3 regions of the Streptomyces sp. NPDC002669 genome follow, and region 1 is predicted to be linked to each of the others. Evidence: riboswitches for the same ligand, from Rfam matches in the RefSeq annotation. Region 1 holds a riboswitch; each other region holds the start of a gene.
What was found. A riboswitch is a leader RNA that binds a small molecule or an ion and turns the genes downstream of it on or off. The one in region 1 is predicted to bind cyclic di-AMP.
Positions count from the first base shown of each region.

Region 2: linked by a shared signal. The riboswitch ahead of ACFYW1_RS22655 (NlpC/P60 family protein) and the one ahead of ACFYW1_RS33870 (transglycosylase SLT domain-containing protein) in region 1 are both predicted to bind cyclic di-AMP.
Region 3: linked by a shared signal. The riboswitch ahead of ACFYW1_RS26565 (M23 family metallopeptidase) and the one ahead of ACFYW1_RS33870 (transglycosylase SLT domain-containing protein) in region 1 are both predicted to bind cyclic di-AMP.

Region 1 is NZ_JBIAQQ010000033.1:39,018-48,685, forward strand. It holds gene ACFYW1_RS33850 (DinB family protein) at 1-1, shown strand, start outside; gene ACFYW1_RS33855 (APC family permease) at 49-1,311, opposite strand; gene ACFYW1_RS33860 (hypothetical protein) at 1,433-1,954, shown strand; gene ACFYW1_RS33865 (DUF305 domain-containing protein) at 2,053-2,724, shown strand; cyclic di-AMP (ydaO/yuaA leader) riboswitch at 3,091-3,277, shown strand; gene ACFYW1_RS33870 (transglycosylase SLT domain-containing protein) at 3,282-3,773, shown strand; gene ACFYW1_RS33875 (FAD-dependent monooxygenase) at 3,786-4,943, opposite strand; gene ACFYW1_RS33880 (TetR/AcrR family transcriptional regulator) at 5,039-5,629, shown strand; gene ACFYW1_RS33885 (hypothetical protein) at 5,765-6,067, opposite strand; gene ACFYW1_RS33890 (APC family permease) at 6,415-7,812, shown strand; gene ACFYW1_RS33895 (NAD(+)/NADH kinase) at 7,939-9,003, shown strand; gene ACFYW1_RS33900 (HD domain-containing protein) at 9,076-9,668, shown strand, end outside.
Region 2 is NZ_JBIAQQ010000015.1:136,650-146,317, reverse strand. It holds gene ACFYW1_RS22675 (response regulator transcription factor) at 1-181, shown strand, start outside; gene ACFYW1_RS22670 (GNAT family N-acetyltransferase) at 216-980, opposite strand; gene ACFYW1_RS22665 (NlpC/P60 family protein) at 1,106-2,167, opposite strand; gene ACFYW1_RS22660 (hypothetical protein) at 2,524-2,877, shown strand; gene ACFYW1_RS22655 (NlpC/P60 family protein) at 3,037-4,185, opposite strand; cyclic di-AMP (ydaO/yuaA leader) riboswitch at 4,184-4,353, opposite strand; gene pcrA (DNA helicase PcrA) at 4,598-7,075, shown strand; gene ACFYW1_RS22645 (M23 family metallopeptidase) at 7,175-8,785, opposite strand; gene ACFYW1_RS22640 (esterase/lipase family protein) at 9,100-9,668, opposite strand, start outside.
Region 3 is NZ_JBIAQQ010000020.1:49,115-58,782, forward strand. It holds gene ACFYW1_RS26540 (alkaline phosphatase family protein) at 1-861, opposite strand, end outside; gene ACFYW1_RS26545 (DUF5998 family protein) at 861-1,457, opposite strand; gene ACFYW1_RS26550 (GNAT family N-acetyltransferase) at 1,576-4,449, opposite strand; gene ACFYW1_RS26555 (HPr family phosphocarrier protein) at 4,622-4,903, shown strand; gene ACFYW1_RS26560 (GntR family transcriptional regulator) at 5,120-5,845, opposite strand; gene ACFYW1_RS26565 (M23 family metallopeptidase) at 6,081-6,884, opposite strand; cyclic di-AMP (ydaO/yuaA leader) riboswitch at 6,898-7,062, opposite strand; gene ACFYW1_RS26570 (M16 family metallopeptidase) at 7,297-8,679, opposite strand; gene ACFYW1_RS26575 (M16 family metallopeptidase) at 8,703-9,668, opposite strand, start outside.

The DNA of each region.
Region 1 (9,668 bases):
ACGACCGCGCCCGACGGTCCGGCGGGCGGCCCGTCCCGCCGGAGCCCGTCACCGACGGGCGCGCCCGAGGGCCCCGCGCACGCCGTACGCCACGGCCCCGGCCACCAGCACCGCGACACCGGGGACGACCGACGCCGACGGCAGCGCGAAGGCGAGCAGCAGACAGCCCGTCAGACCGATGACGGGCACGGCGCGGGGCGGCCGGCCCTCGTCGGGGCCGAGCGTCCAGGCGGCGGCGTTGGCGACGGCGTAGTACACGAGGACGCCGAAGGACGAGAAGCCGATCGCTGCCCGGACGTCCGCGGTGGCGGCGACCACGGCGACCACGGCACCCACGACGAGCTCCGCCCGGTGGGGGACGCCGAAGCGCGGGTGCACCGCGGCCAGGACGTGCGGCAGATGACGGTCACGGGCCATGGCCAGGACGGTGCGTGAAACGCCCAGGACGAGCGCGAGCAGTGAGCCGAGCGCGGCGACGGCCGCACCGGCCCGGACCACGGGCACCAGACCGGGCGCCCCCGCAGCGCGCGCGGCCTCGGCCAGCGGCGCCGGGGAATGGGCGAGGCGGTCGGGGCCCAGGACGGCGAGCAGGGTGACGGCGACGGCCGCGTAGACGAACAGGGCGATGCCCAGTGCGAGGGGGATCGCCCGGGGGATGGTGCGCCGCGGGTCGCGGACCTCCTCCCCGAGCGTGGCGATCCGCGCATAGCCCGCGAACGCGAAGAACAGCAGACCGGCCGCCCGGAGCACACCCCCGGCCGTGGCGTCCGCACCGACGGCCAGGCGCCCGGCGTCCGCGGTGCCGCCGCCGAGCCCGGCGGTGACCACCGCCGCGAGGACGGCGAGGACGAAGGCGACGACCACCCGGGTCAGCCGGGCGGACCTGTGCACACCGACGCAGTTGAGGGCGGTCAGCGCCACCACCGCGGCGACGGCCACCTCGTGCTCCCGGCCGGGCCACACGTAGGAACCGACGACCAGTGACATCGCCGCGCAGGAAGCCGTCTTGCCGACGACGAAGCCCCAACCGGCGAGGTGACCCCAGAAGTCGCCGAGGCGCTCCCTCCCGTACACGTAGGTGCCGCCGGACTCCGGGTGGCGGGCGGCCAGCCGCGCGGAGGACGTCGCGTTGCAGTAGGCCACCACCGCCGCCAGGCCCAGGCCGATCAGCAGACCCGACCCGGCCGCGCCCGCGGCGGGCGCCGGCGCGACGAAGACGCCTGCCCCGATCATCGAGCCCAGGCCGATCACCACGGCGTCGAACACGCCCAGACGGCGCCTCAACCCGCCTGTTCCCGCCGATGCGTTCATCGTTCCACTCCCTGCCGGTCACCCCGTGCGGGAGGTCCGCGGACGGCCGGGGCGCTCGATCCGGGGGCACGGTAGCCGAGCAAGGTGTCCGGCAGGGGGTGCGGTGGGACGGGCAAACCCGGTGGGGGTATCGTCGGGCCCGTACCGCAGGACCCGTACGACCGAGGAGTTCGAGGCAGCCGTGGACCGCGGACCGACACGTGCACCGGGAGCGTCCCGGCTGCTCGTGCTGTGCGCCGTCCTGTGCGGGCTGTTCCTCATGCACGGCGCCCCGGTCGGAGCGGCCGGGGGCTGCCACGACGCGATGACGACGGCCCGGGAGCCGTCCGGCCCGCTGCCCGCCGAGCCCATGGAGACGGCCGGTCACGCAACCGCAGCCATGGAGCCGGCCGGTCATGCCGCCGCGCGGCACGGGGGCGGCACCGTCCGGGCGGCCGGGGACCTGTCCTCGGCGAGCGGTGAGTCGTGCGTGTTCACCCAGACCCGCGACCGGGTGCTGCCGCTGCTCCTCGCGCTGGGCCTGGTGGGCCTGGCGGCCCGGGGCGTCACCGGGCGCCGCGCGGCCGTGCGCGGTCCGGAACGACGGGGGCCGCCGTTCGGCGGCAGGGACCTGCTGCTCCAGGTGTGTGTCGCGCGGACGTGAGGGGCCGCCGGTCCGGGCCCACCGCGGCCGGACCGGTCGGACGGCCCATTCGTTCCGCGTGCCACCGACGTGGCGCGTCCACCTGGAAAGAACCCAGCATGCGCGTTTCCCTGTCCCCCGCTGTCCGTCGCCGTCGCGTACTCGCGACCGCCGGTACCGTCGCCGCCCTCGCCCTGGCGCTCACGGCGTGCGGCTCCTCCGACGACACGAAGTCCGACGGCTCGTCCATGCCCGGCATGAACCACGGATCCGGCAGCGCCTCCGCGCCGGCCGCCGGGGGCGGTGCGTTCAACGACGCGGACGTGAAGTTCGCGCAGGAGATGATCCCGCACCACCAGCAGGCCATCGAGATGGCGAAGCTGGCCGACGGCCGTGCCGCCGACACCGAGATCAAGAAGCTGGCCACCGCGATCGAGAAGGCCCAGGACCCCGAGATCAACACGATGAAGGGCTGGCTGAAGTCGTGGGGCAAGCCGCTGCCGGAAGCCCCGATGGGTGACATGCCCGGAATGGATCACGGCTCGGACGGTGCGGGAATGCCCGGAATGATGTCCGACAAGGACATGGACGACCTGAAGGCGGCCAAGGGCAAGGACTTCGACAAGAAGTTCGCCCAGCTCATGATCGCCCACCATCAGGGCGCGGTCACCATGGCCGAGGACGAGCAGAAGAAGGGCGACAACGCCGAGGCGAAGAAGCTCGCCGAGGCCGTCGTGACGGCCCAGACCGCCGAGATCGAGCAGATGAACAAGATCCTCGAAAGGTTCTGATCCCGAAAGGAGTGCGGCCCCGCCGAGCGGGGCCGCACTCCCCGCGTTCCTCATCCGGGCGAGGAACGCGTGAACTCGCGGGCGTTCTGCCCCGTTTCACTTGCTGGGCAATAGGGGAGTTTCTATACCTTTTGCCCAGCTTTGATGGCATTGGAAATGCACCTTTTGTGATTAAGTGGCGCGTATCACGCCTGCTGCCCGCGATGTCGACCCGCACGGGCCGGTTCCCTTTCCCCGCAAGGGAATTCGGCCGTTCGGTGTGAAGTGCGTTACTGAATTCTCTGCCATTCGATCTTGCGAATGAATTGCGTGCGGAATTCGAGGTCTTGTTCCTTTCGGTGTTTCTCGCCTACGGTCACCGTCAATCCGGACGGAACGCCGAATCCTGCCGCCGTCCGGCAATCCGACTCACTCGTGCACGGCAGGAACGGGGGACCCAGGCAAGCCGCCGGTCCGGTATCCGGAACGGCTCGGGGTGAAGCCGCATACGTGTGCGGCCGGGCATCTCCAGCCCGAACCCGACAGCTCACCTCGTAGGCGACGGAGAGGAATTCACCATGCTCGCAAAGGGCGCGTACCGTCGTCGCAGGCCCGTCCCGCAGGTCCGGGGCCTCATCGCCGTGGGCACGGGCGTGGCCGCCCTCGTGCTCCCGCTCGCCGTCGCCGGAACGGCGTCGGCGACACCGGCGCAGTCCACCGGCGTGGCCGTCGCGCAGTCCGCGACGTACACGAACGACCTGGACGGCTGGATCAAGGAGTCGCTGGCCGTCATGGCCCGGCACGGCATCCCCGGCAGCTACGAGGGCATCCACCGCAACATCATGCGCGAGTCCTCCGGCAACCCCCGGGCCATCAACAACTGGGACTCCAACGCCGCCGCTGGCACACCCTCCAAGGGGCTTCTCCAGATCATCGACCCCACGTTCCGCGCCTACCACGTGCCCGGTACGTCGATGGACAGCTACGACCCGGTCGCCAACATCACGGCGGCGTGCAACTACGCCGCCGCCAGGTACGGCTCCATCGACAACGTCAACGGGGCCTACTGACGTACCGCCCGGTCAGTCCGGCCGCGGGGGCGTCCAGTCGGCGTGCCGCAGGACGGCGCGGACGGTGACCCGCGACGGGGCCAGCCGCAGCGCCGCGTCGCGCAGTGCGACCGCCACCGGATGCGACAGCTGCTGCCCCATCCGGCCGGCCCGACGGGCCGCCCTCGCGACCGACTGGCTGCGGGGGCGGCGCTCGGCGTCGTAACGGCGGAGCGCCGATTCCACGCAGGGCCCGGCGCGGAGCGCGGCGGCCAGCGACACCGCGTCCTCCAGCGCCTGGCAGGCGCCCTGGCCGAGGTTCGGGGTCATCGCGTGGGCGGCGTCGCCGAGGAGGGCGACCCGCCCGACCGCGTAGGAGGGCAGCGGGGTGACCAGCTCGTTGACGTCGTGGTGCAGCACGGCGCCCGGCCGGGTCGCCGCCAGCAGGGCCGGAACGGGGTCGTGCCAGTCGCCGAACCGGCGGCGGACCTCGGCGAGCGGGTCCGGATGACGCACCCCGGCGGGCGAGTTGAACACCGCGTGCCACTCGGCCCGGCCGTCCGCGAACACGATGTGGCCGAACTCGGCCCCCCGGCCCCAGGTCAGCTCGAAGTCGGTGTCCAGCTCCACCGGCGACTCCGTGATGGCGCGCAGCACCGTCGAACCGCTGTGGACCGGACCGGGGTGCTCGGGGAAGAGCTGTGCGCGCAGGCGGCTGTTCACGCCGTCGGCGGCCACGACCAGATCCGCGTCGAGCACGGCATCGCCCGCGGCGAGCCGGACCCGGGAGGCGTCGGAGCGGTCGACCGAGGTCACCTCGGCCCCGGTGACCAGAACCCCGGCGGGCAGCGCCGCGCGCAGCAGCCGGTGCAGCACGGCCCGGGGGATGCCCATGATCGGGGTGCCCAGTTCGCGCTCCAGCGCCGCCCCGTCCATGCGTGCCAGCAGACGTCCGTCCGGGGTGCGGGTGCCGCCGGTGTACTGGGGCCGGGCGGCCGCGCGCACCGCGGCCCCGACCCCGAGGGCGTCCAGTGCGCGGATGCCGTTCGCATGCAGGGAGATGCCCGCGCCCGCGTCGTCCGGTCCGGCGCCGCGTTCGACGACGGTCGTCCTCCAGCCGGCCCGGCGCAGTCCGATCGCGGCGGCCAGCCCGCCGATGCCCCCGCCGACCACCACCGCACTGCCGCCCATGCCGCCCCTCTTCCGCGCCGTACCGCCACGCACTCGGTCTTCTACACCTGTAGAAGGAGAGTGCTACGCCGCCTCTACAGGTGTAGAAAGAGGGGATGAGTACCGATCGACGCACCGTTCTCGCCGACGCGGCCATCGAGGTGCTGGCCGACGAGGGGATGCGCGGACTGACCCACCGGGCCGTGGACCGGGCGGCGGGCCTTCCCCCGGGCACCACCTCGGCCTACTTCCGCACCCGCCGTGCCCTGCTCACCGGCCTCGTCCGGCGGCTCGTCGAACGGGACCAGGCGGAGCTGCGAACGGCGGGGGAGCGGACCCCGGTGCCGCGGACCCCCGGTGAACTCGCGGACGGGCTCGCCGCGTTCGTCGCGGGACGGCTCACCGGGGAGGGGCGGCGACGGTCGCTCGCCCGCTACGCGTGCGCGGTCGAGAGCGTGCGCCATCCGGAACTGCGCGAGATCCTCGTACCGCGCCGGAACGCGGCCCGGGAGATCGTGCGGGAGTTCCTGGACGCACGGGGCGTGGCGGACGCCGAGGGGCGCACCCTCACCCTGCTGGCCTGCGTGGACGGGCTGGTCTTCGACCGGCTGGTGAGCGGCGGCGACGTGCCGGGGGACGAGATCGCGGGACTGGTCGCCGCCGCCCTGCGGGAGCCCGCAGCGGGCGGTGAACCTTCGGCTCCGTAAAACTCCCGGCCCGGGGAACTCCCGGCGAAACCCGGCCCCGTGGAACCCCGGCCCTGCGCGGCGTACGGCGGCCGGGCCGACGTGTCCCGCCAGGAGCGGTCCGGGACGGTGGGCCCGCGGGCAGTCCCGAAAGAGCTATCCGACCGGTCCCGGTTCCCTGCCCGGCGACGCGGGGACGGTCGCCGCGCCGCCCTCCCGGACCGCCCGCACCGCCATCTCGTGGAGGTGCCGGCTGTCCTCCTCCGAACAGCACGGCACGGGGCTGCCCGACATGGTGAACCAGTCGATCGCGCCGGTGTACTGCACGGTGATCTGGGCCGTGTCGTCCGCCCAGGTCGTATGAACGGTCAGATCCCCCGACAGGACACCGACCTCGTCCGTGAGCACGCCACCGTGCCCGGAGAACACACTACGAGTCGTCCACGACGCCCAAGCCATGACTCCAGGCTGGCACCAAGACGGCCGATGCGCGACCCGCGGCCGTCGTGCCCCGCGTTCCCGGCCGCCCCCACGCCTTCCGGCATTCGGATACGGGCGGAACAATCCTCCCGGCACGGCTACGGTTCCCGTACCCGCCGACCCCCGGGAAAAGAAGCGCTGTTAGCGCAAAAACGCCGGATCGATGCTCCACGGCAACGAATTCCGAAGGTGAACAGCTCTTGACCTACGGAACTCGTCGGGATTGCATGTCGCGCTGGGAGCGCCGAAACCACTCATCACGTCCTCGTCTGGAGGCGATACCGCTCCCGCGCTCGAACACCATCACTGTTGATCGGAACCGCACGATGACCGACACGCTCAGCGCTCCCCAGGCGCTCGCCCCAGCGACCGGCCCCACCCCACAGAAGCTCAAGCGTTCCATCGGCGTCGTGGGCGGAACGCTGCTCACGCTCTCCTGCGTGACGCCCGCCTCGACCCTCTTCGTGGTCGTGCCGGACCTGTTCTCCAGTCTCGGCACGTACACCGCCCTCACCATCGCCATCGGCTCGCTGCTCTGCATCGCGGTCGCCTTCTGCTACTCGGAGCTCGGCACCCTCATCCCGAGCGCCGGCGGCGAGTACGCCATGGTGTCGACGATGGCGGGACGGCTGGCGGGGTGGCTGGTCTTCGTGCTCTCGCTGCTGGTCGTGATGATCGTGCCCCCGGTCATCGCCATGGGGACCGCCGACTACCTCGCGCCCGTCGTGCACATCCCCGCCCCCGTCGCGGGCGCCGGGGTCATGCTCCTCGCCACCCTCGCCGGCCTCCTGGACCTGCGTGCCAACGCGTGGATCACCGGCATCTTCCTCGTCCTCGAAGTGATCGCGGCGGCCGTCGTCGCCGTGCTCGGCTTCGCGCACTCCGAGCGCGGCGCCTCCGCGCTGGTGCACGGATCGGTCGCCCAGCCGGACGGCGGCACGTCGAACGTCACGGCCATGATGGTGATCTCCGGACTCGCGATCGCCCTCTTCATCACCCAGGGCTTCTCCACGGCCGTCTACCTCTCCGAGGAGCTGGAGGACCCGCGGCGCAACGTCGCCCGCACCGTGCTCGCCACCCTCGCCATCTCCACGGCCGTCATCCTCGTCCCCGTCATCGCCATCACCCTGGGCGCACCGGACCTGGAGGCGCTGACCTCCGGCGACCTCAACACCATGGTCGCCGCCTGGTCCAACTCCGCCGTCGGCACCTTCGTCAGCCTCTGCGTCGCCCTCGCCATCATCAACGCGGGCATCGTGATGGTCATCCAGAACTCGCGGGTGCTGTTCGCCTCCGCCCGCGACAAGGCATGGCCCGCGCCGGTCAACCGGGCCCTGTCCCGGCTCGGCCGGTTCGGCTCCCCCTGGGTCGCGACCCTGATCGTCGGCGTGCCCGGCGCCGCCCTGTGCTTCGTCAACCTGGACACCCTGTACGGCGTCACCGGCGTCTCCGTCACCGCCATGTACCTGCTGGTCGCCGTCGCGGCCCTGCTCTGCCGCCGGGGCGCGCACCGCGAGGCACCGGCCTGGCGCATGCCGCTGTGGCCCGCGGTCCCCGTGCTGCTGATCGTCGTGCTCGCGTACATCCTGACCCAGCAGGAGACCGAGTACCTGCTGTGGACCGGCGGCATCACCGCGGTCGCCACGCTCTACTGGGCGTTCTACCTGCGGCCCCGCAAGGAGACCCACTGGACGGTCAGCATCCCGGAGGACGCGCGGGTCTGACCCTCCCCGGACGCGTTCTGTGCGGTGCCCGGCCGTCGGCGAGGAGTTCCCGCCGACGGGCGGGCATCCCCCCGATGCCCGCACAGTGGGGAGAGGACGTCGTCGGAACACGGGAGGCGTGGCGGGATGAGTGTCGAGCGGGTCGGAGTCGTCGTTCACCAGGGCCGTCCCGAAGCCGTCGTCGCATCGGAAGTCGTACGCGACTGGTGCGCCCGCGAGGGCGTCCCGTGCACGGACATCGACGTGTGGCGCGACGACACGCGCAGACGCGGCGGACGCGAGGAGGCCGAGGTCGCGGGCAACCCCGATCTCGTCGTGACGCTCGGCGGCGACGGGACGTTCCTGCGCGGCGCCAGGATCGCCGCCAAGAACGGCGGTGCCGTCCTCGGGATCGACCTGGGCCGGGTCGGCTTCCTCACCGAGGTGCCCGCCGGGGAGGTCGTCCGGGCGCTCGACGCCGTCCACCGCGACCGGGCGGAGATCGAGCAGCGCATGACCCTGACCATGCGGGCCTCCCGGGTGCTCGAAGTGCCCCCGGACGTCGATGCCCTGATGGCCTACGGACAGCGCCCCGTGCTGCCGCCTCCGCAGATCGCTCCCGTCGAGGAGGCCACGGCGGAGGGCTGGGGCGTGGCACTGGACGTCACCGCGCTCAACGACGTCGTCGTGGAGAAGCTCGCACGCGACCGGCAGGTGAGCCTCGGCGTCTACATCGGCGGCCGGCTCCTCGCCTCGTACTCCGCCGACGCGGTCATCATGGCCACCCCCACCGGCTCGACCGCGTACAGCTTCGCCGCGGGCGGCCCGGTGGTCTCGCCGCGCATGGACGCCGTCCTCTTCACTCCCGTGGCGGCACACATGACCTTCGACCGCACCGTGGTCGCCGCGGCCGACGAACCGGTCGCCGTACGGGTCCTGCCCCACTCGGGACAGGCCGCGGTGACCATCGACGGCCAGCTGCGCGGCGTACTGGTCGCCGGGGACTGGCTCGGCGTGTACGCGGCACCGCGCCGCCTGCGAGTCGTCAGGCTCGGCCCGAACGACTTCTACGGACGGCTGCGTGCCCGCCTGCGCCTCACCGACGCCCCGGCCACGGCCGCCGACGGCGAGAGCGCACCGCTCTTCCGCCCCGACGGACCGGTCCCGCACGACCTGGCCCAGCTCCATCTCTCCCCGGCGGCCAGGGACTGAGGACCGCCCGGCGAACCGGGCCCGCGAGGCCGAAACCGCCGTACGACGAAGCCGTACGACCAAGGAGTTCTCATGCCCGACAGCACCGATCCCTCCGCCTTCACCGCCGTGCCGGTTCCCGACACCGCACTGGCCTCGGCCGCGACCCAGCTGGTGCGCGACACGACCGACGACCTGATCTACCACCACTCCCGCCGCGTCTACTTCTTCGGCGGACTGCGGGGCCGCCGGGGCGGGCTGAGCTTCGACCCGGAGCTGCTCTACGTCGCGGCCATGTTCCACGACCTCGGCCTCGGCGAGGAGTTCCGCGACAGCGGGCGACGGTTCGAGGTGGACGGCGCCGACGAGGCGCGACGGTTCCTGCAGGGGCACGGGGTGCCCGAGGACAGCGTCCGGCGCGTCTGGACGGCCATCGCGCTCCACACGACACCGGGCATTCCGTCGTTCATGGAACCCGAGGTGGCGCTGGTGACGGCCGGTGTGGAGTACGACGTGCTGGGCATCGGGTACGACGACCTCGACGAGGCGGACCGGGCCGCGATCGTCGCACTCCACCCCCGGCCCGACTTCAAACGGCGCATCCTCAGGGCCTTCACCGAGGGAATCGAAGGCAAGCCGGATACCACGTTCGGCAATGTGAAGGCCGATGTCCTGGAGCGGTACAC
Region 2 (9,668 bases), on a different contig from region 1:
CCAGCGCGAGCGCGAGGTGCTGCGGCTGATCGCCCGCGGCTACGCGTACAAGGAGATCGCCAAGCAGCTGTTCATCTCGGTGAAGACGGTCGAGTCGCACGTCTCGGCGGTGCTGCGCAAGCTCCAGCTGTCGAACCGGCACGAGCTGACCCGGTGGGCGACGGCCCGACGGCTGGTCTGAGCCGCCGGGCCGCAAGCCCCGGCAGGAAGGCCCGTCAGGCCGCCGGGTCGAGCGAGATGTTCAGCTTCTCGCCGATCCGGCGGTAGCCGATGCCCGCGTAGATCCGCTCGACGTCGGCGTCGCCCGGCTCCAGCCAGACCACCCGGCAGCCGCGCTCGAAGGCGGTCGCGGTGAGGTGGGCGGAGAGCGCGGCGCCGATGCCCCGGCGCCGGAACGCGTCGGCGACGGCGAGCCCGGCCAGTTCGGTGAGGCCGTCCACGGGGACCGAGCAGCCGCCCGCGCCCGCGGGCGTGCCGCCGACGGTGGCGAGGGCCGCGACCCCGCCGCCCCCGACCGCCGTGCGCAGCCACCGTTCCGTGCCGTCCTCGGGCTCGCCGGTCCCGCCGTACCCGTGGTGCTGGACGAGCGCGGCGGCGGCGAACTCCGCGTCGGTGGCCGGTTCGCCGATCACGAGGTCCGCCACCGGCTTCGGCGTCAGCAGCCCGTCCGGGGCGCAGGCCATGATCGGGGCCCGGTTCTCCACGGTGAACCCGGCAGCGAGCAGCGCGGGTTCGACCGCGGGCGCCCAGCCGGGCAGGAACTCCAGCCGCGGCAGCCGGTCGTGCTCGCGGAACACCGCGATCAGGGCGTCGAGTTCCCCGGGCGTGGGTTCGGCGTCCTGGTCGGGTATGGCGTAATTGGCGTACTTGATGGACCAGTCGGGGTTGTACCGCACGGTGAACGGGCCGACCCGGAGGTGGTCGGGGGAGCGCAGGGCGAGGGTGCGGGCATGGGTCTGGACATCGATGTCCATGGGCATGTGTGGGTGTCCTCGGGCCGGTTGGTCGGTGGCGGGTCGCCCCCGACGGCGGGCCGACCCGGTGCTGGTCCGACCCGGGCGCGGCCGCCCGACGGCGCCCGCTCCGGATCGGAATCGGGGGGAGCCTATGCCACGCGTGTCGCCCCGGCGAAGGGCATCTGGTCGATCGGCGCGATCCGGACCGTCGACCCGGTGCGCGGCGCGTGGATCATCTGCCCGTTGCCGATGTACAGCCCGACGTGGCTGATCCCGGAGTAGAAGAACACCAGGTCGCCCGGGGCGAGTTGGGAACGCGGGATGCGTTGCCCGGAGTTGATCTGGGTGTACGTGGTCCGGGGGAGGGAGACCCCGGCGGAGCGCCAGGCGGCCTGGGTGAGCCCGGAGCAGTCGAACGAGGAGGGGCCGGTCGAGCCCCAGACGTACGGCTTGCCGATCGCTCCGTAGGCGAACGCGACGGCTGCGGCGGCACGGGCGTTCGGGGCCCGGACGGGGCCGCGCGCGACGGTCCGGCCGGCCCGGGCCGCGGTGTCCGTACCGCCGGACCCGCCGTGGCCGGACTCCTCGTACGCGGCGCGCTCCGGCGGGGTCAGCCGGGCGAGGAGCCGCTGCGCGTCGGCCAGCTTGGTCCTGATCGTGGCCCGCTGCTTCTTCAGCTCGGCCTGGCGGGCGGCCAGCACGGTCAGCTTCTTGTCGGCCCGCGAGCGCACTTCGGCGATCCGGGCGACCTGCTTGCGGACCCGGTCGATCGCGGCGGCCCGGCGGTCGCCGACCCGGTCCACGAACGCCGCGCGCTCCAGGTACTGGTCGGGGTCGGAGGAGAGCGCCAGCTGCACGGACGGGCTGATGCCGCCGGCGCGGTACTGCGCGGCGGCGTACGCGCCCAGTTCGTCGCGCGCGGTGTTGAGGCGCTCGGTCCGGCGGGCGGCCTCGTCGCGCAGGGCGTTCAGGGCCTCGGTCGCGGCGGTCGCCTTCTCCTTCGCGCCGTTGTACTTCTCGGTGGCGACCTCCGCGTCGTGGTACAGCCGGTCCACCTCGGCCTTGACCTGGGCGGGGGTGAGGTCGGGGTCGGCGTGCGCCGACCCCGGCAGCACGACGGCGGTGGCGGCCCCGGTGAGGGCGAGACCGGCCGCGGTGCGGGCAGCAGAGCCGGAGAACGGGCGCTGCTTGGGTTTTCGATGCGCTGCCACGAGGGCGTGCGTCCTTCCTGATGACTGCCCGTCGGGGACTACCGACGGGCCCACCGGCGAACCGGCGACGGGCGCCACGGGGGAGCGGCCCGCCGCCGGACCGCCCGGCGGGGCGACCGGTGCGCCGTCCGGGGACGGAGCGGCGATGGAGCCGGTCACCTGGTCAGGGACGCTAGACCCGGGGCACGGGCAGGAGTCGTAATGACGCTTATTGCCCGAATTTGGCGTGGCGTTGTCGTTGAGTGATCGAGGAAATTGCACCAGAGCGAGGCATTGGGTACAGACACGAGTGAAGCGGCCGGGAAGTCGCACCTGCCTGCGGGGCGGTGATATGGGCGGGGTTAGGCTGCGGCCTCATGGACGTACTCATTCATGTCTTCGTCGCCCTGCACGTCATCGGCATCGCCTCGCTGCTGGGTGGTTTCCTGACCCAGATGAAGGCGATGGGTGCGGGCACGGCCCGGTTCGTACCGGCGATGCTGCACGGTGCGCTGACCATGCTGGTCACCGGTGTCGCGCTGGTCGGGCTGAACGAGGCCGACGGCGGCCACGTGAACAACATCAAGATCGGGATCAAGACGCTGATCCTGGTCGTCATCCTCGCGCTCGTCTACGTCAAGCGGGACGAGGAGACGGTCGACAAGGGCGTCTTCGCGGCGGTCGGCGGCCTGACGCTCGCCAACATCTTCATCGCCACGCTCTGGACCTGAGCCCGCCTCCCGGGCCCCGTGCCGGCCCGAGGTCTGCCCGATCGCCTGTTCGCCCGCTGCCGGCCCCGGCCCGGCCGCCGACCCGCCGCGCGAGGCGGGGCAGCGGCCGGGCCGGGGTGCCGGCCGGGCCCGGAGCGGCGAGCCCGGCCGACGCGGTCGTCACGCCGGGCGCACGCTGCCGTAGATCGGCATGTAGTAGATCGACTCCTCGCGCACGTTCGCCCCGGGCTTCGGCGCGTGGATCATCATCCCGTCGCCCTTGTAGATGCCGACGTGGCTGATGTCGTCGTAGAAGAAGACGAGGTCGCCCGGCCGCAGGTCCGCCGTGGCGACCCGGGTGCCGACCTTCACCTGGTCCCAGGTGGTGCGCGGCAGGTCGACGCCCGCCGCCTTCCACGCGGCCTGGGTGAGCCCGGAGCAGTCGTACGAGTCCGGGCCGGTCGCGCCCCAGACGTACGGCTTGCCGATCTGGGCCCGGGCGAAGGCGAGCACCTTGTCCGTCCTGGTGGCGTCGCTGTCCGAGCCGGTACCGGTGCCCGTACCGCTGCCGGAGCCCGCCTCCTTCGCGGCCTCCTCGGCCCTGCGGTCCGCCTCCGCCTTGGCGGCGGCCTGCTGCTTCGCCAGTTCCTCGGCCTTGCGCCTGGCCTCCGCCTCCTTCTTCCGCTCCAGCGCCGCGAGCCGCGCCTTCTCCTCGGCGGTCAGCTTCGACAACAGCGTGCGCGCCTCGCCCAGCTTCTTCTGGACGTTCTGCTTGCTGGTGCGCAGCGTGGCCTGGGTCGTCGTCAGGGTCTCCAGGCTCCGTACCGCCTCGGAGCGCTTCTTCGCCACCCTGGCCTGCTGGGTCTGGAAGTCGGTGACCGCCTTCTGCTGCCGACCGGTCATCCGGTCCAGCAGCCGGCTCTGGTCGAAGTACGCCTGCGGGTCGTCGGCCAGGAAGAAGGTGGCGGTCGGCGCGATGGAGCCGTTGCGGTACTGCGCGGCGGCGTAGGCGCCGAGCGTCCGGCGCGCCTCGTTGAGCTTGTCGGCGCGCTCGGCCACGTCGTCCAGCAGGCCCCGGACCTTGGCGCGCTGGGCGGTGGAGGCCTCCTTGGCCAGGTTGTACTTCTGGGTCGCGGTGCCCGCCTGCCGGTAGAGGTCGTCGACCTTCTTCTGGACGTCCTCGATGCCGGGCTTCGGGTCGGGCGCGGCCGTGGCGCTCTGCGTGGAGAGCAGGGTCACGGACGCCAGCGCCGCCGTGGTGAGTCCGACGGCCGGTGCGTTGCTGAACGTCCGGGGGCGCGGTTTGCGGTGCGATGCCAAGTCGGGCATCTCCTTCCGTGGACCGCCTGCCGGGTTAGCTGTCGGGTTCGGGCGGAACGGAAGGCTGCCCTACGGTCCGTTCAGTGGGGGATGAGGACCGATTCACCCCGGTCTTGCCTGTTGGGTCCCCGGCTCCGAACGCCCGCGAGGGCAGCCCGGATTCGGCGCGGGCTCCCGCTCGGCGTGGTTCGCCGCAAAGGGGGTACGGGCTGCCCGGTCGAGCACGCTAGCCAACCGGTGTGCCGCTGGGAAGGTCGATGTTCGATATGCCCGATACATTTTCGTGACCTGGGTGGCGGGGGCGGCCGGGGGACCGGAACCCCTCACGTGGTGTGCGCGCCCGCTCCCCGTGCGTGTCCGCCGGGAGCGGTTCGGCAAGGGCCCGTCGGGTGTCCGCGCGGCGGCTTAGACTCGACAAGCGATGAGCAGCCTCTTTGACGACAGTTTCCTGGCCGGCCTCCAGCACTCGGAGGAAGAGCCCCCGCCGCCCCCCGAGGACACCGCACCCGAAGAGGTGCCGGAGGGGCTCTTCGGGGACGTGTTCGACGGGCCGCCGCCCAGGGACGCGTACTACCGCGACGGCGCCCCCCGCCCGGTCATCGACCCGGCGGCGCTCCTCGACGGGCTGAACACCGAACAGCGCGCCGCCGTCGTGCACGCGGGCGCCCCGCTGCTCATCGTCGCCGGGGCCGGTTCCGGGAAGACCCGGGTGCTGACCCACCGGATCGCCCACCTCCTGGCCGAGCGCGGGGTGCACCCCGGCCAGATCCTGGCGATCACCTTCACCAACAAGGCCGCCGGCGAGATGAAGGAGCGCGTCGAGCAGCTCGTCGGACCGCGCGCCAACGCCATGTGGGTCATGACCTTCCACAGCGCGTGCGTGCGCATCCTGCGCCGCGAGTCGAAGAAGCTCGGCTTCACCTCGTCGTTCTCGATCTACGACGCGGCCGACTCCAAGCGACTGATGGCCCTGGTCTGCCGCGACCTCGACCTGGACCCGAAGCGCTTCCCGCCGAAGTCGTTCACGGCCAAGGTCTCCAACCTGAAGAACGAGCTGATCGACGAGGAGACCTTCGCCGGCCAGGCCGCCGACGGCTTCGAGAAGACGCTCGCCCAGGCGTACACGATGTACCAGTCCCGGCTGCGCGAGGCCAACGCGCTGGACTTCGACGACATCATCATGACGACGGTCCACCTGCTCCAGGCGTTCCCCGACGTCGCCGAGCACTACCGCCGCCGCTTCCGGCACGTCCTGGTCGACGAGTACCAGGACACCAACCACGCCCAGTACACCCTCGTGCGGGAGCTGGTCGGGCCGGCGGGCGAGGGCGACGCCCCGGCCGAGCTGTGCGTCGTGGGTGACGCGGACCAGTCGATCTACGCCTTCCGCGGCGCGACCATCCGCAACATCCTCCAGTTCGAGGAGGACTACCCGGACGCGACCACGATCCTCCTGGAGCAGAACTACCGCTCCACGCAGACGATCCTGTCCGCCGCCAACGCGGTCATCGAACGCAACGAGAGCCGCCGCCCCAAGAACCTGTGGACGAACGCCGGCACGGGCGCCCGGATCACCGGCTACGTCGCCGACACCGAGCACGACGAGGCGCAGTTCGTCGCGGACGAGATCGACCGGCTCACCGACGCGGGCGACGCCAAGGCCGGTGACGTCGCGATCTTCTACCGGACGAACGCCCAGTCCCGTGTCTTCGAGGAGATCTTCATCCGCGTCGGGCTGCCCTACAAGGTCGTCGGCGGCGTGCGCTTCTACGAGCGCAAGGAGGTCCGGGACATCCTGGCCTACCTGCGCGTCCTCGCCAATCCGGAGGACACCGTCCCGCTGCGCCGCATCCTCAACGTGCCCAAGCGCGGCATCGGCGACCGGGCCGAGGCGATGATCGACGCCCTGTCCCTGCGGGAGCGGATCACCTTCCCGCAGGCGCTGCGCCGGGTCGACGAGGCGTACGGCATGGCGGCCCGGTCGGCCAACGCCGTCAAGCGGTTCAACACGCTGATGGAGGAGCTGCGCACGATCGTCGAGTCCGGCGCGGGCCCCGCGGTGGTCCTGGAGGCCGTCCTGGAACGCACGGGCTACCTGGCCGAACTCCAGGCGTCCACCGACCCGCAGGACGAGACCCGGATCGAGAACCTCCAGGAACTCGCCTCGGTGGCCCTCGAATTCGAGCAGGAGCGCGCGGCGGCGGCCGGGGACGGCACGGAGGAGGGCACCCCCGCGGCCACCACCGGTACGGGCACGCTCGCCGAGTTCCTGGAGAAGGTGGCCCTCGTCGCCGACTCCGACCAGATCCCCGACGAGGACGAGGACGGCTCCGGCGTCATCACGCTCATGACGCTGCACACCGCGAAGGGCCTCGAATTCCCGGTGGTCTTCCTGACCGGCCTGGAGGACGGCGTGTTCCCGCACATGCGGGCACTGGGCCAGACGAAGGAGCTGGAGGAGGAGCGGCGGCTCGCCTACGTCGGCATCACCCGGGCCCGCGAGCGGCTCTACCTGACCCGGGCGGCGATGCGCAGCGCGTGGGGGCAGCCCTCGTACAACCCGCCGTCGCGGTTCCTGGAGGAGATCCCGGACCAGCACCTGGAGTGGAAGCGGACCGGGCCGATGGCGGCCCCGGCCGGGCCGACGACGGGGATCACCTCGTCGCTGTCCGCCTCCCGCGCGCGCTCCGGCCCCTCGGGCTTCGCCACCCGGCGGGCCTCGGACAGCAAGCCGACGGTCACGCTGGCAGTCGGGGACCGGGTCACGCACGACCAGTTCGGCCTCGGCACGGTGACGGCGGTCGAGGGCGTCGGCGACCAGGCGAAGGCCACGGTCGACTTCGGGGACGACCGGCCGAAGAAGCTGCTGCTGCGGTACGCCCCGGTCGAGAAGCTGTAGTTCCGGCCCCGTACGCATGGTTCTGCCCGCCACACCGTCGGTGTGGCGGGCAGAACCATGCGTGTCCGTGTTCCGGGCGGCGGGCCCGGGGCCGTCGGCTCAGGTCGGGTCGACGCCGTGGCTGCGGAGCCAGGGCAGCGGGTCGATCGCCGCGCCGCCGCCGGGACGCACCTCGAAGTGCAGGTGCGGGCCGGTCGAGTTCCCGGAGTCGCCGGAGTACGCGATGACGTCGCCGGCCTTGACCGGGCCCGAGCGGATCTTGGTGCTGCTGAGGTGGCAGTACCAGGTCTCGGTGCCGTCGGCCGCGGTGACGATGGCCATGTTCCCGTAGGCGCTGTTCAGCTGGGTGCGCACGGTGCCGTCCGTCGCGGCCATCACCGGCGTGCCCTGGAGGACGGGGAAGTCGATGCCGGTGTGCCGGGACATCCAGTTGACGCCCGACTGGCCGAAGTACGCGCTGAGGGTGTGCTGGGCGACCGGCATGACGAACTTGGGCCGCAGCGCCTCCTTGCGGGCGGCCTCCTCCTCGCGCTTCTTCTTCTCGGCGGCCTGCCGCTCCCGCAGGTCGATGCGTTCCTGGGTGCGGCTGGCGCGGTCGGCGAAGTTCTCGGCGTCGGCGCTGAGGTTGGCGAGCTGGGTGTCCAGCTTGTTGTTGGCCACGCCCGGCTTGACGGTTCCGGCGTCGGGCGCCGCCATCGTGGTCTTGCCGTCGTCCTTCTTGTCGTCGCCGCCCAGTCCGCCGACGGAGGCGGCCGCGATGCCGGCCACGCTCATCACACAGGCGGAGGGAATGGCGACGGTGAGGAGCGCGGAACGCTTCGCGGGGGAACGCCGCCTGCGGCTGCTGCCGCCGTTGCCGCGGGCCGAGGTGCGGCCGATCGGCCGGTGCGAGTCGTTCGCCGGGGCGGGCAGGTCCGCGTCCAGGACCGGGAAGTCGCGGGTCAGGGCGTCGTGGATCGAGGGGCCCCGGTCGGCGTCGCCGTCGGCGCCGTGGTTTGTACCGGCCGTGTGCCCGGCGTCGTGCCCGGGCCCGTCGGTGCGGTAGGGGTCGTACGGGTCGTAGGAGCCCTCACCGGTGTAGAACTCGTACGGCTCGTGCGCCGCGTGGGTCTCCTGGACCCCGTACGCGTCGTGCGTCGCCGGAGCCTCGTGCAACACCTGTTCGGCCTGCACGGTCTGCACGGTCTGCGCGGACTGTGTCGTCTGCTGTTCGTGCTCGGGCGTGGCGCCGGTGTTCCAGGCCGTGGCGTCGTACACGCCGGAGTCGTACGCGGCCGTGTCGGTCGCCGCCCACTGGTTGCCCGGCTGCCAGCCGCCGGTGTCCCACTGGCCCGTGGCGTCCGGGGAGCCGCCCTGGGCCGGGACGCCCATGAAACCGGAGGTGTCGGTGAGCACGGTCGCGGTCGTGCCGTAGTCGGCGGCGGGCGTCCAGGTGGCTGTGGTCGAGTACGTCGGCGCCGCCTCGTACTGCTGCTGGGGCTGTGCCGCGTACGTGTCGTACCCGTCGTACGAGGTGGTCGGGTGCGCGCCCGTGTCCCACCGGGTGGAGTCGTACTGGCCGCTGTGCCCCATCTGTCCGGCGCCGTAACCGTTGCCGTAGGCGCCGTCGTGGCCGTCGGGGAGCGAACCGAAGAGGGGGTCGGTGTGGAAGCTGCCGGTGGCATCGCTGTCGTACCCGGCATACCCGGCGTGGGGGTGCTGGTCGTTCACCAACTTCTCTCTCGCCTCGGCAGCAGAACCTGTGGGCCCGGGTTCCGGTGGGGGGATCCCAGGGGGGAGCAGTGGCCGCGACTGTACCCGGCGGTATGCGACGCCGACAATCTTCGGCAGGCCCTGACGGCTCAGGAAACGGGCAATCGGCCGCCTTTCGGCGGGCCGAACACACAGCCTTGGCTCTATGTTCGAAACTTGTTCTATTTGCGGGGTGTCCGCGGACGCGGTATGGGCGCACGGAGCGGGGTGTCCGGGGCGTTCGGGGGCCGGAGCGCCAGGGGTGTCCGGGGCTTCCGGGGGCTCGGGCCGGATCAGGCCGCCGAGACGGTTCCGCCGGTTCCCCCGGCCTCCGCAGGGCCTTCGGGCCCTGCGGGATCTTCGGTTCCGCCCGTCGGCTCACCGGATTCCAGCGCCTGCCGGACCGCGGCGACGACCGACGGGTGCACCGGCAGCGCGAGATGGCCGATTCCGGTGACCCGTACGTTCAGTGCGTCGAGGTCCGGATGGTCGATGCGGGCCGCCTCGGTCGGGACGACCACCCGGTCCAGCTCGCTCCAGAAGCTCACGAACCGGGTGCGGCAGCCGGGCGCGGGCCTGCGCAGCTCCTCGATCGGGGCGGAATCCGTGCGCATCTGCCGCACGATGGGGTGGGCGCTCGCCAACGGGGCGACGGCGGTGCCCTGGTGCGGGGTGCCCAGGGTGACCAGGGTGCGGACCCGCTGGTCACCGCCCAGTCGCTGCACGTAGTAGCGGGCGATCAGGCCGCCGAGGCTGTGCCCGACGATGTCGACCTCGTGGTGCCCGGTGCGGGCGCAGATCTCCTCGACGTGCCGCCCGAGCAGCTCGGCCGCCGTACGGATGTCGCAGGTCAGCGGCGAGT
Region 3 (9,668 bases), on a different contig from region 1:
CGCGCGCAGCTCCCAGTCCTCGTCGAAGTCGATCCGGGACTGCTCGTCGAAGGGGATGTCGATCATGCCGTGGTCGGCGGTGATGTACAGCGCCGAGCGGGCCGGGAGCTGTTCGGCCAGGCGCCGGGCGAGACCGTCCACGTACATCAGCTGGCCGCGCCAGGCGTCGGAGTCGATGCCGAAGCGGTGCCCCATGCCGTCGACCTCGCTGTAGTACGTGTAGACCAGCGACCGGTCGCCCGCGGCGAGCCGTTCGGCCGCCGTGTCCATCCGCTCCTCGCCGGACAGCCGTCCCAGGAACGATCCTCCGCTCAGCGCGACCTTGGTGAGCGGGGTCTGCTCGAAGGCCGGGGCGGAGACCTGGGCGGTGCGCACGCCCGCGGCGTCGGCGAGCCCGAAGACGGTGGGGTGCGGCTGCCACGCCTTCGGCGGGGTCCAGGGCCTCCAGCGGAGCTGGTTCATCAGCTCGCCGGTCCCGGGGTCGCGCACGGTGTAGCCGGGCAGGCCGTGCTCGCCGGGCGGGAGGCCGGTGCCGACCGAGGCGAGCGAGGTCGCGGTGGTGGCCGGGAAGCCCGCGGTGATCGGGCGGCCGGTGCCGCCGCGCGAGGTGGGGAGCAGGGAGTGCAGGAACGGCGCCTCGTCGGGGTGGGCCCCGATCTGCTCCCAGCCGAGTCCGTCGATCAGGAACACGCAGTTCCGGTCGGCGGGGGTGAGTTCGGGGATCGCCGCGGTGAAGCCGGGCACGCCCTGTCCGGCGACGAGCGTGGGCAGCAGGTCGCAGAGCGATCCGCTGCCGTACTCCGGGACGGGGGCGGTGTCGACGGGGAGCAGCACGGGCTCCTGCCAGGCCGGCTGCACCATCAGCGGCCGGTCGCCGCGGTCGCGGCCGTGGCCTCGGAGAGCGACTGCGCGAAGGCGAGGGTCTGGCGCACGGTGTCCGGGCCGTCGCCGGCCTCGCTGACCCGCAGGCTCAGGTCGTCGGCGGTGGAGCTGCCGGTGTAGCCGTGGTCGGCCTCGCAGTTGGGGTCGCCGCAGGCGGCGGGCTCCAGGTCGATCCGGGAGACCGCGCCCCAGCCGATGGTGAGGACGACCTCGCGGGGCAGGGTGCCCGGTACGTACTTCTCGGGGTTGGCCACGACCCGGCTGACCACGACCGACGAGATCCGGTCGAGCTTGACCGACTCGGTGGAGGTGGTGGCGTACGGCGTCGGGGAGCTGGTGTCGGCGTTCTGCTCGTCGGTGTGGCTGACGATGAAACGGTTGTCCGTCAGGACCAGGACCGTGACGTGGCGACGCACCTCGTTGGAGTCGAAGGTGGTCTCCTGGTGCACCAGGTACGAAACGACCGGCTCACCGCCCACGGCGGCCTCCACCGCCTCGGCCACGAGGGCCGGGTAGTAGCCGCTGCGCTCGATCGCCGCGCGCAGCCCCTGGGTCGTCGTACCGGTCTTAGCCATGGGCACCATCCTACGGGGGACGGATGGCTGCCGGGGACGTTGCACCGGGGGCGGGACCGGAACCTGCAGCGTACGGGCCTCCGCCCCGCGGGGCCGGGGCTTCCCCGGTCCCGCGGGGTCAGTAGTTGGGGAGGCGGCGGGGGCCGAGGTCGGTGCGGGCCGGGGGCGGCGAGAGGCGGACGCTCGCGCCGAGCACGGTCAGTCCCTGGGTGGCGACCACGACGGGTTCCAGGGCGACGGAGACCACCTCGGGGTGGTCGTCGACCAGCCGGGAGACCCGCAGCAGCAGCTCCTCCAGCGACGCGGTGTCCACGGGCGCCGCGCCCCGCCAGCCGAAGAGCACCGGGGCCGCCCGGATGGACCGGATCAGCTCGGCGGCGTCGCGGTCGGTGGCCGGGACGAGGCGGTGGGCGGTGTCGCCGAGGAGTTCGGAGGGCGCGCCCGCGAGGCCGAAGGAGAGTACGGCGCCCGCCGCCGGGTCGATCGTGGCCCGCACCACGGTGTCGACGCCGCGCGGTGCCATGGCCTGGACGACGGGCTGGAGTTCGACCGGCTTGCCGAGCAGGTCGGTCAGCTCGCCGTACGCCCGGCGCAGCGCGGCCTCGTTGGCGAGGTCCAGCCGGACGCCGCCGAGGTCGGCCCGGTGGCGCAGATGGGGCGCGGTCGTCTTGAGCGCCACGGGGTAGCCGAGCCGGGCCGCCGCGGCGACGGCGGCGTCCGGGTCGGGCGCGGGGAGCGTCGGCCGCACGGTGATGCCGTAGCGGCCCAGGAGCTCGCGCGCCTCGGCGTGGGTGAGCGATCTGCCCCGGGGGTCGGGGTCGGGGCCGAGGAAGGTGTCGATGAGGCCGGCCGCGCCCGGCCCGTCGATGGTGTCGTCGAGGAACTCGGGCACCTTGCCGGGCAGAGCGGCCTGTCGCCGCCACTGCGCGTACCGCACCGCTTCGGCCAGGGCCCGCACGGCCCGTTCGGCGGCGGGGTAGGCGGGGATCCGGCCGGGCCCGGTGCCGGGGGCGGAGTCGTGCCCGCGGTCCGGGCCCGCGGGGGCGGCGGGGTCCGGGGCCGGCGCCGTGGTGGGCGCCGTGGCCGAGGGGGATCCGGTCGCGGTGCCCGGCTGGGTGACGGTGCTGGTGGCCGCGGCGAGGGCCTCCGCCAGTCCGCCGATCTCCACGTGCACGACGGCCACGGGCTTGGCCGGGCCCGCGGCGGCGGCCGTGTGCAGCGCGGCGGCGAGCACCTCCCCGTCGCCCGCCTCCGCCTCGCCGTCCTCGCCCACCCACGGGATCGCCGTCACGATCACCGAGTCGCAGCCCTCGTCGGCCAGCGCCCGGCCCAGGGCGTCCCTGAAGTCCTGCGGGGTGGCCGCGGTGGTCAGGTCGAGGGGCGGGCGCGGGCGCAGCCCCTCCGCGAGGCAGGCGTCGTACGTGAGGAGGCCGAGCGACTCCGAGTTGCCGAGGATCGCGACCCGGGGACCGGCCGGGAGCGGCTGGTCGGCGAGGAGGAGCCCGGCGTCGACCATCTCCGTCACGGTGTCGACCCGGATCACGCCCGCCTGCCGCATGAGCGCCGAGACCGTGGCGTCCGGGATCCGGCTGACCGGCACCGCGTGTCCCGGCGGGGTGGAGCCGCTGTGCCTGGCGCCCTTGACCACGACCACCGGCTTCACGGCCGCGGTGCGCCGCGCGAGGCGGGTGAACTTGCGGGGGTTGCCGATCGATTCGAGGTACAGCAGGGCGACGTCGGTGTTCGGGTCCTCGTACCAGTACTGCAGGAAGTCGTTGCCCGAGATGTCGGCGCGGTTGCCCGCGGAGATGAAGGTGGACAGGCCCGCGCCGCGCCGGTACAGCCCGGAGAGCAGGGCGATGCCGATCGCTCCGGACTGGGTGAAGAGCCCGATGCGTCCGGGGGCGGGTGGTTCGGGGGCCAAGGAGGCGTTCAGCCGGACGGTTTCGGCGTTGTTGATGAGGCCGAAGGCGTTCGGGCCGATGATCCGCATGCCGTACGAGCGGGCCTGGCGGACCAGCTCCCGCTGCCGTTCCCTGCCCTCGGCGCCCCATTCGGCGTATCCGGCGGAGAGGACGACCAGGCCCTGCACGCCGTGCTCACCGCAGTCCTCGACGGCTTCGGGGACCCGGTCGGCGGGCACGGCCACGACCGCGAGGTCGACCGGTTCCCCGATCTCGCCGATCGAACGGTGGGCCGGGACGCCGTCGACCGTGTCCCGGTCCTCGGCGAAGGCGTGGTTCACGGCGTACGTGCGGCCGGTGAAGCCGGCCCCGAGGAGGTTGCGCAGCACCGTGCGGCCGACCCCGCCGGGGGTCCGGCCGACGCCGATGACGGCGACGGATCCCGGGGCCAGCAGGCGCTGCACGGACCGCGCCTCGGCGCGGTGCTCGCGGCCGCGCTGGACGGCGAGGGACTCGGCGGTCGGTTCGAGGTCCAGGGTGAGGTGGACGGAGCCGTCCTCGAAGCTGCGCTGCTGGGTGTAGCCGGCGTCCCGGAACACCTTGATCATCTTGGTGTTGGCGGGCAGCACCTCGGCGGCGAAGCGCCGGATGCCGCGCTCGCGGGCGACGGCCGCGATGTGTTCGAGGAGGGCCGAGGCCACTCCCCTGCCCTGGTGCGCGTCCTGGACGAGGAAGGCGACCTCGGCCTCGTCGGCGGGGGCGGAGGCGGGCCTGCCCCGCCCGTCGATCCGGTCGTAGCGGACGGTCGCGATGAACTCGCCGCCGACCGTGACGGCGAGTCCCACCCGGTCGACGTAGTCGTGATGGGTGAAGCGGTGCACGTCCCGGTCGGACAGGCGGGGGTACGGGGCGAAGAACCGGTAGTACTTCGACTCGTCGGAGACGTGCTCGTAGAAGCTGACCAGCCGTTCGGCGTCGTCCGTGGTGATGGGCCTGATCCGTGCGGTTCCCCCGTCGCGGAGCACCACGTCGGCTTCCCAGTGGTCGGGATAGGCGTGATGCGGGCTCTGCTCCGGCGCGGGCTGCATGGGCAAAGACTACGGCGCCGCCAGCGGTCGCGTGGGGCCCGGGGCCGGGGCAGGCTGAGAGGGCCGTTCGGCGCTGCCGCGGGCGTCGCGGGCATGTTCCGGGCCGTTCGGAGCACCGCGCACCGCGTGAGAGAATGGTCTAGACAACTGTTGATTCATGAAGGGCAGAACCATGGCTGAGCGCCGCGTCAACGTCGGTTGGGCCGAGGGCCTGCACGCCCGCCCCGCTTCCATCTTCGTCCGTGCCGCCACGGCTTCCGGCGTTCCCGTGACGATCGCCAGGGCCGACGGCAACCCGGTGAACGCCGCCTCCATGCTCGCGGTGCTCGGTCTCGGCGCACAGGGGGGCGAGGAGATCGTGCTCGCGTCCGAGGCCGACAACGCCGAGGTCGCCCTGGACCGTCTGGCGAAGCTGGTCGCCGAGGGGCTCGAGGAGCTCCCGGAGACCGTCTGAAACATTTTCTGCGAGAGAGCCGCGGCACCCTGAACCGGAGCCGCGGCTCTTTTGTTTCCTCCGGCCGAAATCATGTGGAGGGACCCGAGTGGGCCCGGCTCCCGGAATGACGGCCCATGGAATCGGGGCAGGGGAATTCGGACGGGTGGAATTATCGCGGACCGGGCCCGCTTCCCTCCGGAATCACACTTCACCCCTTTTTATACGGCCCGATTGTTAATGCCGCGCGCCCGTGGTGTTTACGGGATGTTGCGAGGTCCTCACCCGGTCGGTGCGCGGTACGGCGGGCCGCCGGGCCGTGCGGCCCCCCGGCCGGTCCGTCCGGCGCAGCCGGTGCGCGGCCGCGGCCCGTTCGACGTGCTGGGCGGCCAGCGCCCTGGCCCGGTCCGCGTCACGGCGCGCCACCGCGTCCACGATGGCCCCGCGCTCGGCCCAGGAGTCCATCGGCCGGGCGGGCGGCTCGACCGTGTACATCCAGGCGGTCTTGTGTCGGAGCTGGGTGAGCAGGGCGGTCAGACCGGGGCTGCCCGATGCCTGCACCAGCGTCTCGTGGAACCAGCCGTCCAGCGGGCGCAGGTCCTCCGTCTCGCCCCGCCCGGCCCGGTCCCGGCCGAGCCTGACCAGGCCGCGCAGCACCTTGAGGTGTGCCTCGGTGCGGCGCCGGGCGGCGCGCGCGGCGCCCAGCGGCTCCAGCAGCATCCGGACCTCCAGGAGATCGGCGGCCTCCAGCTCGGTGGGCTCGGCGACACAGGCGCCCGCGTGACGGCGGGTGACCACGAACCCCTCCGACTCCAGGGTCCGCAACGCCTCCCGCACCGGGACCCGGGAAACCCCGTACCGGCGCGCCAGCAACTCCTCGGTGAGTCGGCTGCCCCGCTCGAAGAAACCCGAGACGATGTCGTCACGAATTGCCGTGCATACCGAATGCGCCGGAATGCGCATGTCCGAACCTCCGCCTCGATCCCCCGCACACCGCGGCCGGCCGATACCTGCCCCGTGACTCTATTGCAATGCGACCGTGTTTCCGATGCCGGACGGAAATTCATGAATATCTTTTGGCCGCGGGGCGGTTCGGCGGGCGGGCACCCGCACCGGGCCCCTTGACGGATACGCCGATGGCCCCGGCGGGCTGCCGGGGCCATCGGAAGGGCGTGGAGGGTGCCGCGGGGTGCTCGGGTCAGACGTTGACGCCGTGGGCGCGCAGGTACGCGACGGGGTTCACGTCGGAGCCGTACTCCGGGGTCGTGCGGGCCTCGAAGTGGAGGTGGGGCCCGGTGGAGTTGCCGGTCGAGCCGGAGAGGCCGATCTGCTGGCCCGCGCCGACGCGCTGGCCGACGGAGACGCCGATCGAGGAGAGGTGCCCGTACTGCGTGTACGTCCCGTCCGTCATCCGGAGCACGACGTTGTTGCCGTACGCGCCGCCCCAGCCGGCCTCGACGACCGTACCGGCGCCGACGGCGACGACGGAGCTGCCGGAGGCGGCGTGGAAGTCGACGCCCGAGTGGCTGCCGGAGGACCAGAGCGAGCCGCCGGCCTTGTAGCCGGTGCTGATGTACGAACCGGCGAGCGGCAGCTGGAAGGCGCCCAGCCGGGCACGCTCGGCGGACCGGGCGGCACGCGCCTCCTCGGCACGCTCCTCGGCCGCGCGCTTCGCCTCGGCCCTGGCCTTCGCCACGGCCTTCTTCCTGGCTTCGGCCTTCTTCTCGGCCTCCGCCTTCGCCTTCGCCACGGCATCGGCCTGGTGCTGCTGGGCGTCGGCCTGGGCCTCGATCTGGTCGGCGAGGGTCGCGTCGATGGCGATGACCTGGTTCAGGCCGGCCCCGCTCGCGGAGGGGGCGTCGGAGCCCGCGGCGAGGGCAGGGGAGGCCAGGCCGCCGATGACTCCGGTGGTGGCCAGGGTCGCGACGCCGACGGCCTTCGCGCTCCCGCGCGTCAGGCGGCTCGGGGCACGATGCTTCCCGGTGGCACGGGTGAACGCCATGAAGTGGCTGGTCCTTTCCTTCCTTCTCGCCTACCGGGTTAGCTGACGGGTTCGGAGCAGGAAGGTCTCCTACGGACGCCCCGGCCGTCGCGGCTCGGGCCTCCGATTCACCCCAGGGACTTCATGGGTCCCCGGCTCCCCTGGCTCGCGCCGTACGGGGACTCGGCGATGACTGCCCGGTACGTCGCGGTTGCGGCATACAAGTGGCGGACAGCCGAGCCGACGCTAAGCGGGACCGCTTACGTTCACCAAACGGACAGGCCGTTTTGTAGCGCATCCCACAGGGCAACCAGGCAACCTCTCCCCAAGAGCGGACAAAAGGGAGGGTTGCGGCGAAACCCTCTTCGCCGCAACCCTCCCTTCGTCCCGATATGCGACTATCCGGCCTTCTGTCTTCCGGCAGGGCCGCTCGTCAGCCGGAGACCACCGAGACCTCTCCGATGCCCAGGGCGCGGACCGGCTCCGCGATCCGGGCCGCGTCACCGACGAGGATCGTGACCAGCCGGTCCTCCGGGAACGCGTTGACGACCGCCGCGGTCGCCTCGACCGTGCCGGTCTCCGCGAGCCTGGCGTACAGCTGTGCCTGGTAGTCGTCGGGGAGGTGCTGCTCGACCTGGTCGGCGAGGGTGCTCGCGACGGAGGCCGCGGTCTCGAACTTCAGGGGCGCCACGCCCACGAGGTTCTGCACGGCCGTCTCGCGCTCCTCGTCCGTCAGTCCCTCCGCCGCCAGGGTCCGCAGGACCGTCCACAGGTCCTTGAGCGCCGGCTCGGTGGACTCCGTGTCCACGGATCCGCTGATGGCGATCATCGAGGCACCGGTCGCGCCCGACTCGGAGTCCGGGGCGGACGACCGCAGCACCTGGGCGAAGGCCCGCACGCCGTAGGTGTAGCCCTTCTCCTCGCGCAGCACCCGGTCCAGCCGGGAGGTGAGCGTGCCGCCCAGGCAGTACGTGCCGAGCATCTGGGCCGGCCACACGCTGTCGTGCCGGTCGGCGCCGATCCGGCCGATCAGCAACTGCGTCTGCACCGCGCCCGGACGGTCGACGATCACGACCCGGCCGGTGTCGTCGGCGGTGATCGGCGGGGCGGTCCGGGGCACGGCGGGCTCGCCCGACCAGTCGCCGAGCGTGTCGGCGAGCAGGGCGTCCAGGTCGATGCCGGTGAGGTCGCCGACGACCACGGCGGTCGCGGCGGACGGCCTGACGTGGGCGTCGAAGAACGCGCGCACCGCCGCCGAGTCGATCCGCTCCACGGTCTCCTCGGTGCCCTGACGCGGGCGCGACATCCGCGCCGCGGCCGGGAACAGTTCCTTGGAGAGCTGCTTGGCGGCGCGCCTGGCCGGGTTGGCCTGCTCGTGCGGGATCTCGTCGAGCCGGTTGCGCACCAGCCGCTCGATCTCGCCGTCCGGGAAGGCGGGCGCCCGGAGCGCCTCGGCGACCAGGGCCAGGGCCTTGGCGAGCCGGGAGGCCGGGACCTCCAGGGAGACCCGGACGCCGGGGTGGTCGGCGTGGGTGTCGAGAGTGGCGCCGCAGCGCTCCAGCTCGGCGGCGAACTCCTCCGCCGTGTGCTTGTCCGTGCCCTCGGAGAGCGCCCTCGACATGATCGTGGCCACGCCGTCGAAGCCCTCGGGCTCGGCGTCCAGCGGGGCGTCGAGGAAGATCTCCACCGCGACGACCTGCTGGCCGGGGCGGTGGCAGCGCAGCACCGTCAGGCCGTTGGGCAGGGACCCCCGCTCCGGGGCGGGAAAGGCCCAGGGCCGTGCGACGCCGGGGGCCGGCTGCGGGTGGTACTGCATCGAAACTCCAGTCGCGGCGTCGGTCACTTGCCCGCTCCTTCGTGCGCGTCGGTGTCGTCGGCGTCGGTCTCGTCGGCGGCCTCGGCCGACTCGACCGGCTCGTAGACCAGCACCGCCCGGTTGTCCGGGCGCAGCTGGGCCCCGGCCGCGGCCCGGACCTCCTCCGCAGTCACGTCGAGCACCCGCTGCACGGCGGTCAGGGCGAGCTGCGGGTCGCCGAACAGCACGGCGAAGCGGCACAGTTCGTCCGCGCGGCCCGCGACCGTGCCGAGCCGGTCCAGCCACTCGCGCTCCAACTGGGCCTGCGCCCGCTCCATTTCCTCGGGCGTGGGGCCCTCGGCGGCGAACCGGGCGAGTTCCTCGTCGACCGCGGTCTCGACCTCCGGCACCTCGACCCCGCCGGACATCTTGACGTCCAGCCAGCCGAGCGAGGGCGCTCCGGCCAGTCGCAGCAGTCCGAACCCGGCCGCCACGGCCGTGCGGTCGCGGCGGACGAGACGGTTGTACAGCCGCGACGACTCGCCGCCGCCGAGCACGGTCAGCGCGAGGTCCGCCGCGTCGCACTCCCGGGTGCCGTCGTGCGGCAGCCGGTAGGCGGCCATCAGGGCGCGCGCCGGAACCTCCTCGCGCACCTCCTCGCGCAGCTGCTCACCGATGATCTCGGGGAGCGTGCCGTCGCGCGGCGGCTGCTTGCCGTCGTGGGACGGGATGGAGCCGAAGTACTTCTCGATCCAGGCGAGGGTCTGCTCGGGGTCGATGTCGCCGACGACCGAGAGCACCGCGTTGTTGGGCGCGTAGTACGTACGGAAGAAGGTGCGCGCGTCCTCCAGGGTCGCGGCGTCCAGGTCGGCCATCGAGCCGATCGGCGTGTGGTGGTACGGGTGGCCCTCGGGGTAGGCCAGGGCGGTCAGCCGCTCGAACGCCGTGCCGTAGGGGACGTTGTCGTAGCGCTGGCGGCGCTCGTTCTTGACGACGTCCCGCTGGTTCTC